One region of the Fictibacillus sp. S7 genome, then DNA from elsewhere that is predicted to be linked to it. Evidence: riboswitches for the same ligand, from Rfam matches in the RefSeq annotation. Region 1 holds a riboswitch; the other holds the start of a gene.
What was found. A riboswitch is a leader RNA that binds a small molecule or an ion and turns the genes downstream of it on or off. The one in region 1 is predicted to bind S-adenosylmethionine.
Positions count from the first base shown of each region.

Region 2: another riboswitch for S-adenosylmethionine. It lies ahead of DMO16_RS12590 (bifunctional homocysteine S-methyltransferase/methylenetetrahydrofolate reductase); the one in region 1 lies ahead of DMO16_RS21455 (YezD family protein).

Region 1 covers NZ_QJKL01000001.1:4,219,828-4,225,824, reverse strand. Annotated here, with positions in the region: gene DMO16_RS21480 (sirohydrochlorin chelatase) at 1-282, opposite strand, end outside; gene cobA (uroporphyrinogen-III C-methyltransferase) at 283-1,071, opposite strand; gene cysC (adenylyl-sulfate kinase) at 1,106-1,705, opposite strand; gene sat (sulfate adenylyltransferase) at 1,702-2,865, opposite strand; gene DMO16_RS21460 (phosphoadenylyl-sulfate reductase) at 2,892-3,602, opposite strand; gene DMO16_RS21455 (YezD family protein) at 3,738-3,854, opposite strand; SAM riboswitch class I at 3,970-4,078, opposite strand; gene DMO16_RS21450 (sulfite exporter TauE/SafE family protein) at 4,307-5,197, shown strand; gene DMO16_RS21445 (heavy metal translocating P-type ATPase) at 5,388-5,997, opposite strand, start outside.
Region 2 covers NZ_QJKL01000001.1:2,435,368-2,441,364, reverse strand. Annotated here, with positions in the region: gene metH (methionine synthase) at 1-2,243, opposite strand, end outside; gene DMO16_RS12590 (bifunctional homocysteine S-methyltransferase/methylenetetrahydrofolate reductase) at 2,236-4,083, opposite strand; SAM riboswitch class I at 4,179-4,295, opposite strand; gene DMO16_RS12585 (MBL fold metallo-hydrolase) at 4,396-5,325, shown strand; gene DMO16_RS12580 (spore germination protein) at 5,405-5,653, shown strand; gene DMO16_RS12575 (spore germination protein) at 5,694-5,936, shown strand.

The DNA of each region.
Region 1 (5,997 bases):
GATATGTAGAAAACGTTCCTGCTGGATCTGCAGTTCTCCGGGAATGTCTTCTTTAGCATGAGCCGCTGTCAATAAAAGAATAGGAATAGCACAAATAGAAGTGGCTCCTTGCCGTACGCAAGATTCGACACCTTTGGCAATGTCCGGCTTGGACAGCTCTAAAAAACAAACTTCTTTAATAGGATAATCAATATGCCTCATACACTGCTCGGCAAATTCTCTTGCCTTTTCCGTACCAGCTTTTGTTCTGCTGCCATGGCAGATGAGGAGCAATGCTTTCATTTACAACGCCTCACTTATCGTAATAGAAGAAGGTTCGTTTTTGGCCAGTGTCTTTTCAAACCAGCTGATTTGGTCACGGAGTCCCACGACTTCTCCAATAATAATCATGCTGGGATTCTCTATACCTTCCTGCCTGGCCACATTTTCAATGGTAGCAAGCGTCCCGGTGGCCGTCCGCTGCTCGGCTGTTGATCCCCATTGAATCAAAGCTGCAGGGGTATATTTGCTCTTACCATACTTTATCAGACTTTCGCAGATATAGGGAAGATTTTTGACTCCCATATAAATAGCGATCGTATCAATACCTTTGGCCAGGCTTTTCCACTTTTGCACTTCATCCTGTCCTTCTTTTCTGTGGCCGGTGACGATGGCAAAGCTCGCACTGAAATCCCGGTGAGTAACCGGAATCCCTGCATAAGCAGGCACAGCGATGCCAGATGTAATTCCCGGTACCACTTCAAATTCGATCTGATGCTTAACAAGGACCTCTGCTTCCTCCCCGCCTCTGCCAAACACAAATGGATCTCCACCTTTTAAACGGGTGACAGTTTTTCCATTTTTGGCATGCTTAACGAGAAAATGATTGATCGTTTCCTGCTGCATGGTATGAAAACCCGGTAGCTTTCCGCAATAAATCAAATCGGCATCCAGACGGGCATAATTCAACAGCTCTTTATTCACAAGCCTGTCATAAAGGATGATATCTGATTCCCTGATACATCTGACACCTTTTACAGTGATAAGTTCCGCATCACCCGGCCCTGCTCCCACCAAATATACTTTGCCCATGTTCATCACCTGCCTTCCTTAAAATATTAAAAAGTTAAATCAGATTTTTGCTTTCAAGATACGCAATAACTTGTGCCGTACATTCTTCAATGCTGGAGGCCTGTGTATCCACAACAAATTCAGGTGAAGCTGGTTCTTCATATGGTGAATCAATTCCGGTAAATTCCCGAATCTCGCCTTTTCTTGCCTTTTTGTATAATCCTTTTGGATCCCGGTTCTCACATTCCTCAAGCGGGCATTTTACATAAATTTCATGAAATTCGCCTTCACCAAGAATCTGTCTTGCGCTCTCCCGGTCTTCAATAAAAGGAGAGATAAAAGCTGTAAGAACGACAGTTCCACTGTCAACGAATAATTTAGATACTTCTCCGATCCGACGGATGTTTTCTTTCCTGTCATCATCTGAAAACCCAAGATCTTTATTTAACCCGTGGCGGATGTTGTCGCCATCCAAGACATAGTTTCTGACCTGGCGCTGATACAGCTCTTTTGCCAATTCATTCGCCAGAGTGGATTTACCGGAACCGGACAATCCTGTCAGCCAGATGACAAAGCTCTGGTGGGCATTTTGTTTTCTTCTGTCTTCTTTGGTTACAGCCGACTGGTGCCATGTAATGTTTTGTGCCTGACTCATTTTGCTCCTCCATATTCCTTTGCCGGTTCTTTTTCTTTTAGTCCTTTAATCAGGACTTCCACTACTTCTTTGCGGCTGAATTCGGCTGGCGGAAGCTCTCCGTTTCTCAGCAATTCCCTTACCTTTGTTCCGGAAAGGATGACATGATATTCCTTGTCGTGAGGGCATGTTTTGGAAGATGCCATTCCCTCGCACTTTACACAGTAAAAACTGTGCTCGAAAAACATCGGAGTAATCCCGAGCTCTTCGGATGTAAATCGGTTGAAGATTTTCTGAGCATCATACGTGCCGTAATAGTTGCCGACTCCGGCATGGTCCCTTCCGACGATAAAGTGCGTACAGCCGAAGTTTTTACGGACCATGGCATGAAAAATAGCTTCGCGAGGTCCGGCATATCTCATTGCTGCCGGGAATACGGCCAGGAACACGCGATCTTTCGGATAGTAGTTTTTAAGCAGAATTTCATAGCTTTCCATACGGACATCAGCCGGAATATCGTCTGATTTGGTTTCACCAACCAACGGATTAAGGAAAAGTCCGTCTACTGTCTCAAGCGCTGTTTTTTGAATATATTCATGTGCACGGTGAACTGGGTTCCTTGTTTGGAAGCCAACAATGGTTTTCCATCCCCGTTCCTCAAATTCTTTGCGGGTTTCCGCTGGATCAAGACGGTACTCATTGAATCGGTCCTTTTTCGGACGTTTTACCAGTTTAACCGGACCACCAATATAATAGGAAGGGCGTTCTAAAATCTTCTTTACTCCCGGGTGCTCAACATCGGTTGTTTGATAGACTTGCTGTGCTTCATGTTTAATATCCGGACGGTAAACATCCTGCACCTCGATGACACCATAGGTCTCCCCGTTAAACGTAAGCTTTACTTCGTCACCGGTTGAAAGGGTACGTGCTGTTTTTTCCTGTACCGGAAGGACGATCGGAATACTCCATACTGCGCCATCTGCCAGACGGAGATCGTTTACAACTGATAAATAATCTTTTTCTGTCAGAAATCCGGTAATCGGACTATATGCTCCTATCCCAATCAGCTCAAGATCGCTCAATGAGGTGGCATCCAGTTCCACTTCTTTTTGAATATGGTTTGTTGAATATTCTGGTTCGTATCGGTTAATGAGTTTTCCTCCGTGCGGTAAAATAGCCATTTAAATTGTTCCTCCTGTAATTGGAATTATTGGTGAAGACCACATTCTGTTTTACCCTGACCGGACCAACGGCCAGATCTTGCATCTCCTGACGCCCAATCGGCAGGAAGGGTACAAGGCTGACATCCGATGCTCGGGTAGCCCTGGTCGTGCAACGTATTATAAGGGAGACTATGTTTATGTGCATATCTCCATATGTCTTTATACGTCCAGTGGATCAGCGGACATATTTTAATGGATTTGAAGCGGTTATCTTTATTCACATATTGAGTATTGCGCCTTGTTTCTGACTGTTCTCTTCTGAGCCCTGAAAGCCACGCTGAGGCACCGCTCAGTGTTTCTTCAAGTGGAATCACCTTTCTGATTTGGCAGCATAGGTTTGGATTCCTTTTCCATAGTTCGTCACCATGTTCGCCCGCTTGTTCGGCGACACTGAGTGCCGGTTTTTTCATTTCAATATTCAGTGACGGATATTTTTCTTTCGCTTTTTCAATAACCTCATAGGTTTCTTTAAAATGAAGGCCCGTATCAAGAAAAACAACCCGTGCATCGGGCTTGACCTTTGAAATCAAATCTACGAGTACGCTGCCCTCTATGCCAAAGCTGCAGGCATAAACCAATTCATCTCCGTAATAATCGTAGGCCCATTGCAGGACTTCCATCGCGCCTTTTGTTTCGCTGTCTGATGGGAACGGGAAATCATGTTCCTGCTCCTCCCATGTATCATACTTAAGCATAGTAAACCACCCCTTTTAGTAAGCATATGGCTCTCGATGCAAAATGTTTATCCTTTTGCACATTTTTATAAAAAAAGGCCGATAAATCAACAAATATGGAAGCATCCGCCTCTAGTTTTCTAGTCAGCGAATGGTTTACTTGAATCGAACCTTTTCATTTTTTTCAATCTGGATCAGTTTTCCATCTTGAACAATCAATGTAATGGAACCATATCTTATACTGTTCAGCATTTCTTTCAACTGCTCGAAAATTTCATCCTGGTTTGGATCGTTTACCACATCAGAACCTCCTTATTCTCTGGTTTGCTCGCTTTTGGACAATAAAAAAAACTTCCCATTTCGGAAAGGCTGACGAGGTAAACATATTACCTTATCTTCCAAAATGTAATAAACATTCTGCTGGAGTTAGCACCTTGCAAAAATTGCAGGTTGCCGGGTTTCATCGGGCCAGTTCCCTTCACCACTCTGGATAAGTTTTTTTATTTTTTTAAATAATACCACATATTTATTATAAAGGAAACCCTATTATTCTTATCGGATTAAAAAAATTTATTGAAAATTTGTTTAAATATTATTGACAGAGTTCACTGTTATTGAATATAGTAAATATTAATTTAATCACACTAAGCTGATCGGAAAAACCGAAGGCTCTTAACAAACAGTAGTTAGGAGTCTTTTTTTTTACGTGACAGGAGGAGTAAACCATGAAAAAATTGATTGTCTTGGCACTAATCGGCCTCGTGGCCCAACTCATTGACGGATCGCTCGGTATGGCCTACGGACTGACTTCAACTTCCCTGCTGCTTGCCTTCGGAATCGCACCCGCCGTTGCCTCGGCTTCCGTGCATTTTGCTGAAGTCGTAACTACTGCAGCTTCCGGGGTTTCTCATATACGCTTTGGAAATGTGGATAAAAAGATTATCTATAGGCTTATTATTCCGGGATCAATCGGTGCCTTCACTGGCGCTTGCTTCTTGTCAAGCCTTCCCGGTGACATTGTAAAGCCTTATGTATCCTTTTTCCTGCTATTTCTAGGATTTTATATTCTTTACCGTTTTTTATTTAAAAAGAACAATAAAGTAACGGAGCACGAAAAAGCGTTCAGCCGCAAGCAGCTCATTCCCTTGGGTTTGGTTGCCGGATTCCTTGATGCGACAGGCGGAGGAGGATGGGGGCCGGTGGCCACTCCGGTCCTGCTGGCCAAAAACGGAACGTCTACAAGAAAAGTCATTGGCTCTGTTGATACAAGTGAATTTGCGGTTGCCTTATCCGCAACCATCGGTTTCCTGATCTCCCTTGGTTGGCATCAGGTGAACTGGATGTGGGTCATTGCCCTTATGGCCGGCGGATTGATTGCTGCACCGATCGCAGCTTATCTTGTTAAGATTATTCCTTCCCATATTCTCGGTGTTGTGGTGGGCGGACTAATTATCTTTACGAATGCCCGCACCATCCTTCAAACGGTTGGGGTTTCAGGAACATCTTTACAGTCCGTGTATACGATTCTTGGAGTACTATGGGTGGCGGGCATCGTGTACAGCCTCCGTAAAAACAAAAAAAACAGCAATCTTTCTCTTTCAAAAAGAACAGGTTGATTCACACAAAAAAGCTTCGGTATGCTAAGCATGACCGAAGCTTTTTTGGATTTTTTTTTGACATTTACGATAAAAGGATAGGTGATCACTTTCCCGTTAACAAGCCATAAGCTGCCATAATGAGAATCAGAATCCCAGCAGCTGAAAGTACCCATTTTCTGATAATCGCAGGCATCACCAGACTCCTCCTTCACAATTTGATCTTTTGCAACCTTAAGGCGTTTAACACAACGGATACCGAACTGAAGGCCATAGCCGCCCCTGCCAGCCAGGGAGCCAAAAATCCGGAAGCGGCAAAAGGGATTCCAATCGCGTTGTAGGCAAATGCCCAGAACAGATTTTGTTTAATGTTGCGAATGGTCTTTCGACTCATAAAAATGGCGTCGGCAATGCTGTTTAGATCTCCCCGGATTAATGTAATATCCGCGGCCTCCATAGCTACATCCGCACCGGTCCCAATGGCCATTCCAATATCCGCTAAAGCCAGAGCCGGTGCATCATTTATTCCGTCACCGACCATCGCTATTTTTTTCCCTTTTTCCTGCAGATTTTTTACTTCTTCCGCTTTTCCTTCCGGAAGTACTCCTGCAATCACATGCTCGATTCCAACCTGACGGGCGATGGCATTTGCTGTGCGCTCATTGTCACCGGTGATCATCCAGACATCAATATGCATCTCCTTAAGACGCTCAACCGCTTCCTTCGATGTTTCTTTAACCGTATCAGCAACCGCCAACATGCCCGCGAAGCCTCCCTCCACACCGACAAGCATAACCGTTTTTCCCTGTTCCTCTAATTCC
Region 2 (5,997 bases), 1.8 Mb from region 1:
ATGCCGAGGTCAACCACCTCATAGCCATTGTTCCCGAGAATAATGTCCACCAGATTCTTTCCGATGTCATGCACGTCACCTTTCACTGTGGCGAGCACTACTTTTCCTTTGGTGCTCGTCGTTCCCCCCTTTTCCATGTGGGGTTCAAGATGGGCGACAGCGGCTTTCATGACTTCGGCACTCTGGAGGACCTCCGCCACAATCAACTGGTTATCGTTAAACAGCCGGCCTACTTCTTCCATTCCTGCCATTAAGGGGCCGTTAATAATATCGAGCGGTGCATCGTACTCTTTTAACGCAAGATCAAGGTCCGGGATCAGCCCTTCTTTTGTTCCTTCTACCACATAAAATGCGAGACGTTCTGCAAGGGGCAGCTCCACAACAGGAGTTTTTGCCTCTTTTTTCTTGCCGCGGTAAAACTCTGTAAATTTCGCAAGATTCTCGTCATTGGTCTCGAAAAGCAACGCTTTGGCTAGCTCCACTTCCGCCTGCGGGATGGAGGCAAAACGTTCGAGTTTTTCGGTATTCACAATCGCGTAATCCAACCCGGCCTGTGTGCAGTAATAAAGATATACCGCATTTAAGATTTCACGACCGACAGGGGGCAGACCGAAGGATACGTTTGAAATACCAAGAATGGTCTGGCATTCTGGAAGCTGTTCTTTCAGTTTCCGGAGCCCTTCCACTGTTGCATTTGCGGAGCCGATATATTGCTCATCACCGGTTCCGACAGGAAAGACCAGCGGATCAAAAATAATATCGCTTGGGGCAATGCCATATTTATGGACCAAAAGATCGTAGGAGCGCTTGGCGATTTCCAGCTTGCGCTCTGTCGTTACACCCATTCCTTTTTCATCAATGGTTCCGACAACCACGGCAGCACCGTAACGGGAAACAATCGGCGCCACTTTTTCAAACCGTTCTTCGCCGTCCTCCAGGTTGATGGAGTTGATGATCGCTTTTCCCTGCGAGTATTTTAAGGCCTTTTCGATGACCTGGTCGTCGGTAGAATCAATCACAAGCGGAACCTTTACTTTTTTGACCGCTTCTTTTATGAAATTCTCCATGTCTTCCAGTTCATCACGGTCGGGGTCTGCCAGACAGATGTCGATTACGTGTGCGCCTTTTTTGACCTGGGCACGTGCGATTTCCGAAGCTTCTTCAAATTTTCCTTCCGCGATCAAACGCTTGAATTTCCGGGACCCGATGACATTCGTCCGTTCACCAACCATGAGCGGCCTCATGGAGGGATCATCGTAAATAAGCGGTTCGATACCGGAAACCACGTGTGAATGATTTTCGGGAAGCTGTCGCGGAGGCAGGGATTCCATCGCCTCTGCTATTGCCCGGATATGATCCGGAGTGGTTCCGCAGCAGCCGCCGGCAATGTTCAGCCATCCTTCCTCGGCAAACGCGCTGATTTTCTTTGCCAGCGTTTCAGGTGTTTCATGGTAATTTCCGTCTTCGTCCGGCAGTCCGGCGTTTGGATAACAGCTGACCGCGGAGAGCGCAAGTGAAGAAAGGGAGCGAACATGGTCGGTCATAAATTCAGGTCCGGTGGCACAGTTTAAACCTACCGCAATCGGCTTCATATGCTCAAGCGAAATGTAAAATGCTTCAATCGACTGGCCGGCAAGCGTGGTACCCATGGGCTCAATGGTTCCTGACACCATGAATGGCAGCTCTTTTCCCGTCGATTTAAACGCTTGTTTAATGCCGATAAATGCGGCTTTTACATTGAGCATATCCTGACTCGTTTCCAAAAGAAGCAAGTCTGCTCCTCCGTCGATCAGACCGCGTGCCTGCTCCTCATAAGAGGCTGTAAGCCCTTCGAAGGTGGCTCCGCCAGTCACACTTAACGTCTTTGTAGTCGGGCCCATGGAACCCGCCACAAAGCGCGGCCACTCGGGAGTAGAGATCTGCTCGACAGCCTGTCGTGCAATCTCTGCTGCCACTTTATTCGTTTCGTAGGCTTTGTATCCGAGGCCATATTCATCAAGGACGATGTCTGTAGCTCCGAACGTATTGGTTTCAATGATGTCGGCTCCGGCTTTCAAATATTGAAGGTGTACACCGAGAATCACATCCGGACGGGTGAAATTCAGATTTTCGTTACAGCCTTCAAGCTCTTCGCCGCCAAAGTCGTCTGCTGTCAGGATGGCTTGCTGGAGAATGGTGCCCATCGCCCCGTCCATAATCAGTATTTTCTTCTTTAGCTGTTGTTCAAGGGTGATGTTAGACATTTTGTATCCTCCTTACGATTTGGGGAGCAATATTATATGCATATCGCGTCAATTCAACGGTTAGTTCATAGCGCATAAACGGTGTGATCAGGTAGATGCCATTGAAGAGTTCCGTGGCTGCATCAATTAATGACTTTGAAATCGCCAGTCCTTCACGAGCCGCGGCTAACGGATCATCCTTGAATTCCGCCATCCGGTTCCTTACTTCATCACTCAGCTTGATGCCGGGCACTTCATAGTGAAGGAAATCGGCATTGCGGCTTGAAGTCAGCGGCATAATGCCGACATAGACCGGAACAGGGAGGTCTTTTACCGCCTCATGGAACTGCAGCAGTTTTTCCTCGGAATAAACAGGCTGGCTGATAAAGTAGTCTGCACCGGCTTCTATTTTCTTCTCTGCGCGCTGGACAGCACGGTCGAGTGCTTTCACATTCGGATTAAAGGCCGCTCCCACGGTAAAATGTGTTTTCTCTCCGAGGTCTTTACCGGAGAGGGAGACCCCTTCGTTAAACTGCTTGATCATTTTGATCAACTCGATCGATGTTACATCATAGACGCTGGAGGCACCCGGAAAATCACCCACTTTTGCGGGATCACCAGTAATGGCCAGAATGTCATGAAGACCAAGCGTGTGAAGGCCCATCAAATGGGACTGCAAACCGATGATGTTCCGGTCACGGCAGGCCAGGTGGACGATGGGCTGGGCACCGGTCTGCGCTTTTGCAAGAGATGACAGCGAGGTGTTGCAAATTCTTGGCGATGCCAAAGAGTTGTCTGCCAGCGTAATCGCATCTGCGCCTGCTTCCTTGAGGGCTTTGGCGCCTTCGAAAAATCGCGTCGTATCCAGTTTTCGGGGAGGGTCGAGCTCCACAATGACCGATCGGCGTTCCTGCAGTATTTCCGGCAAAGAGATTTGAGGCTTTTGCCCGGATGATGCAACAGCAATCGGCTCTGGCCGCTGCCGAACATTTTTTTCGGTAACAGGTGAGAGACCGTTCAGTTCCTCTGCGAAGGCCTCTATGTGGGCCGGTGTGGTTCCACAGCAGCCGCCAAGCAGACGGACACCCTGATTTCTGAAAAGAGAAGCACTGTTTTTAAAATACTCCGCATCGCCTTCATATTGAAACTTGCCATCCACATAGGAAGGAAGGCTCGCATTGGGATAGGCGGAAAGAAAAGCATGCTTTGGAATTTCTACTTCCTCCAGGGTTTTGATCATGTGGAAAGGGCCGAGCCGGCAATTGAGGCCGACGACATCGGATCCCAACTCTTCCAGCCGCTTGATCGCCGTATTCACCGGGGTTCTGTCGTTTAAGATGCCTACCTCCTGGAGGGAAATCTGTGAAATGATCGGCAGATCGGTCTGGCTTCGGGCGATTTTAAGTACGGCCTCCAGTTCCTCCAGATCATAGAAGGTTTCCAGAAGAAGCCCGTCTACACCCTCAAGGAGAAGGCAGTACAGCTGCTCCCTGAAGCTTCTTTTTATTTCTTCAAGAGACAAAGAACTGGGGCCGGTTCCCCGTATACCCCCAATGGTTCCAAGCACGTACGCCTTGCCGCCGGCTGCTTTTTTCGCTAGAGAAACGGCTGCGCTGTTTAATTCTTTTACCTGCTCCTCCAGTCCGTACCGCTGCAGCTTAATATAGTTGGCGCTGTACGTATTGGTCTGGATCACATTTGCCCCGGCCTGAATATAAGCCTGGTGAATCGACTGGATCTGTTCAGTGTGAGACAGATTCAGCTGCTCGAAACAGCAGTCGGTTCCATAGGAATACAGCAGCGTTCCCATGGCTCCGTCAGCGATCAGAATCTTGCTTTCTAGGTCTTTCAATAATCCCATTATGAGTCCTCCTGTTGGTTCGGTATCTTCCAGTGGCCCAAAAAAATAAAAAAAGCCTTCTTAAAGAAGAAGACTTTGAACATTCGATGTCATTCTTCTTATCTTTCAAGTTCTGCAATCGAACTTGTTGGACTTAGCACCTTTTCAGCTCGTAATCGCTGAAGGTTGCTGAGGTGTCAACGGGCCATTCCCTTAACCTCTCTGGATAAGAAACCAAATTGCTATAAAATTAGTTCTTTATACCTTACAATAATTATTAGAACATTTCAATAGCTTTTTACAATCTTGCTAGGATCGGGAGGAATCCGGACGATGAAGAAGTTCGCCAACCTTGACAATATTGAAAATACACATACATTTAAAGACTTACTCCGCTGGCAGCGGGAAAGACGAAGCAATAAAAAGGATTTGACCCAACAAATTCAGCAGAGCACGAATAAAGAGCCTCAGAGATTAAAAGAAAACCGCAGCATACACTCGATTACATGGATTGGCCATTCAACCTTTCTTTTGCAGGTGGGCGGACTGAATATCCTGACAGACCCTGTATGGGCTCCAAAAATGGGATTGCAAAAGCGGCTCACAGCCCCTGGGTTGTCCGCCGGGCAGCTGCCGGACATCGATCTTGTTCTGATCTCCCACGGACATTATGACCACCTTGATTTCAACAGCATCAAACAGCTAAAAGGAAAAATCTCTTTTTATGTGCCTGCCGGACTTAAAGGTTTGTTCCGCAAAAAAGGGTATCAGGCAGTAACAGAGGCCAACTGGTGGGAGGAGTTTGTGGACAGGGGCCTGAAGATTATGTTTGTTCCTGCCCAGCACTGGACGCGCAGGAGCGCTTTTGACATGAACACTTCCCATTGGGGAGGCTGGGTAATCGAAGACCTGAAAACGGAAGAAAGCGTCTATTTTGCCGGAGATACCGGTTATTTTCGCGGATTTCGGGACATTGGAGAACGTTTGAAGCCGGATACGGTGCTTATGCCGATCGGTGCATATGAACCGGAATGGTTTATGAAGGTATCCCATATCAACCCGGAAGATGCGGTTAAAGCGTTTCTGGAAACAGGCGCTTCTCTCTTTATCCCTATGCATTACGGCGCCTACCGTCTGGCGGACGATACCGGACCGGAAGCCCTTCGGCGGCTTGAAAAAGAGTGGGAGAAACAGAGCCTTGATGAGGCGAGGCTGAAGGTTTTGTCGCTTGGAGAGACGCTTTGGAAGCAGCCGGTTTCGTAACTCGGGAGATTCTGGGGTTTTCACCTTTAAGGGACATTTATCATACACTACACTAACACTTTTAAAGGTGGAGATAGCAATGGGGTGCATGGTAAATATCTATTATTTAAAAATAAACAGCCTGGCAAGCAACAGTTCATTGAATTTGGGATCCACATTCCATAACAGCCATACAGCCAATACCAAATCGACAGGGGACAACAGTTCTGTAGGTGACCATTCCCCGGCTGATGCGGTAATGAAAAACATGGTATTTGACCCGGATGTTCACGATCAAAATGAATTTGCAAACACAGATGCAGCGTTTACGAGCCAAAACCATACGTAACCGATAAGCCTGTCATTACTCAATGAAGGGAGGCCACTTTATGCCCTACCTCTTTAACATCTTTAACATCAAGACGAACGGTGTGACCATGAACGGTAACATTGACATTGGTCCCACGGTGCATAACAGCCATACAGCCAACACGAAATCTGTCGGTTCCACGGTTTCTTTGGGTGACTTTTCACCTTCCACTGGTTTCATGGTAAACAGTAATATCGATCCGGATATCAGCGACCAGGATCAAATCGCGAATCCATCCGCTCCAATCGTCGCCCAGCCGTAATATCTGTCCGCCTGTTTTTCTCGAATGGGGCAGTCTGTCCAAGCAGCTTTTTGTTCAAGCC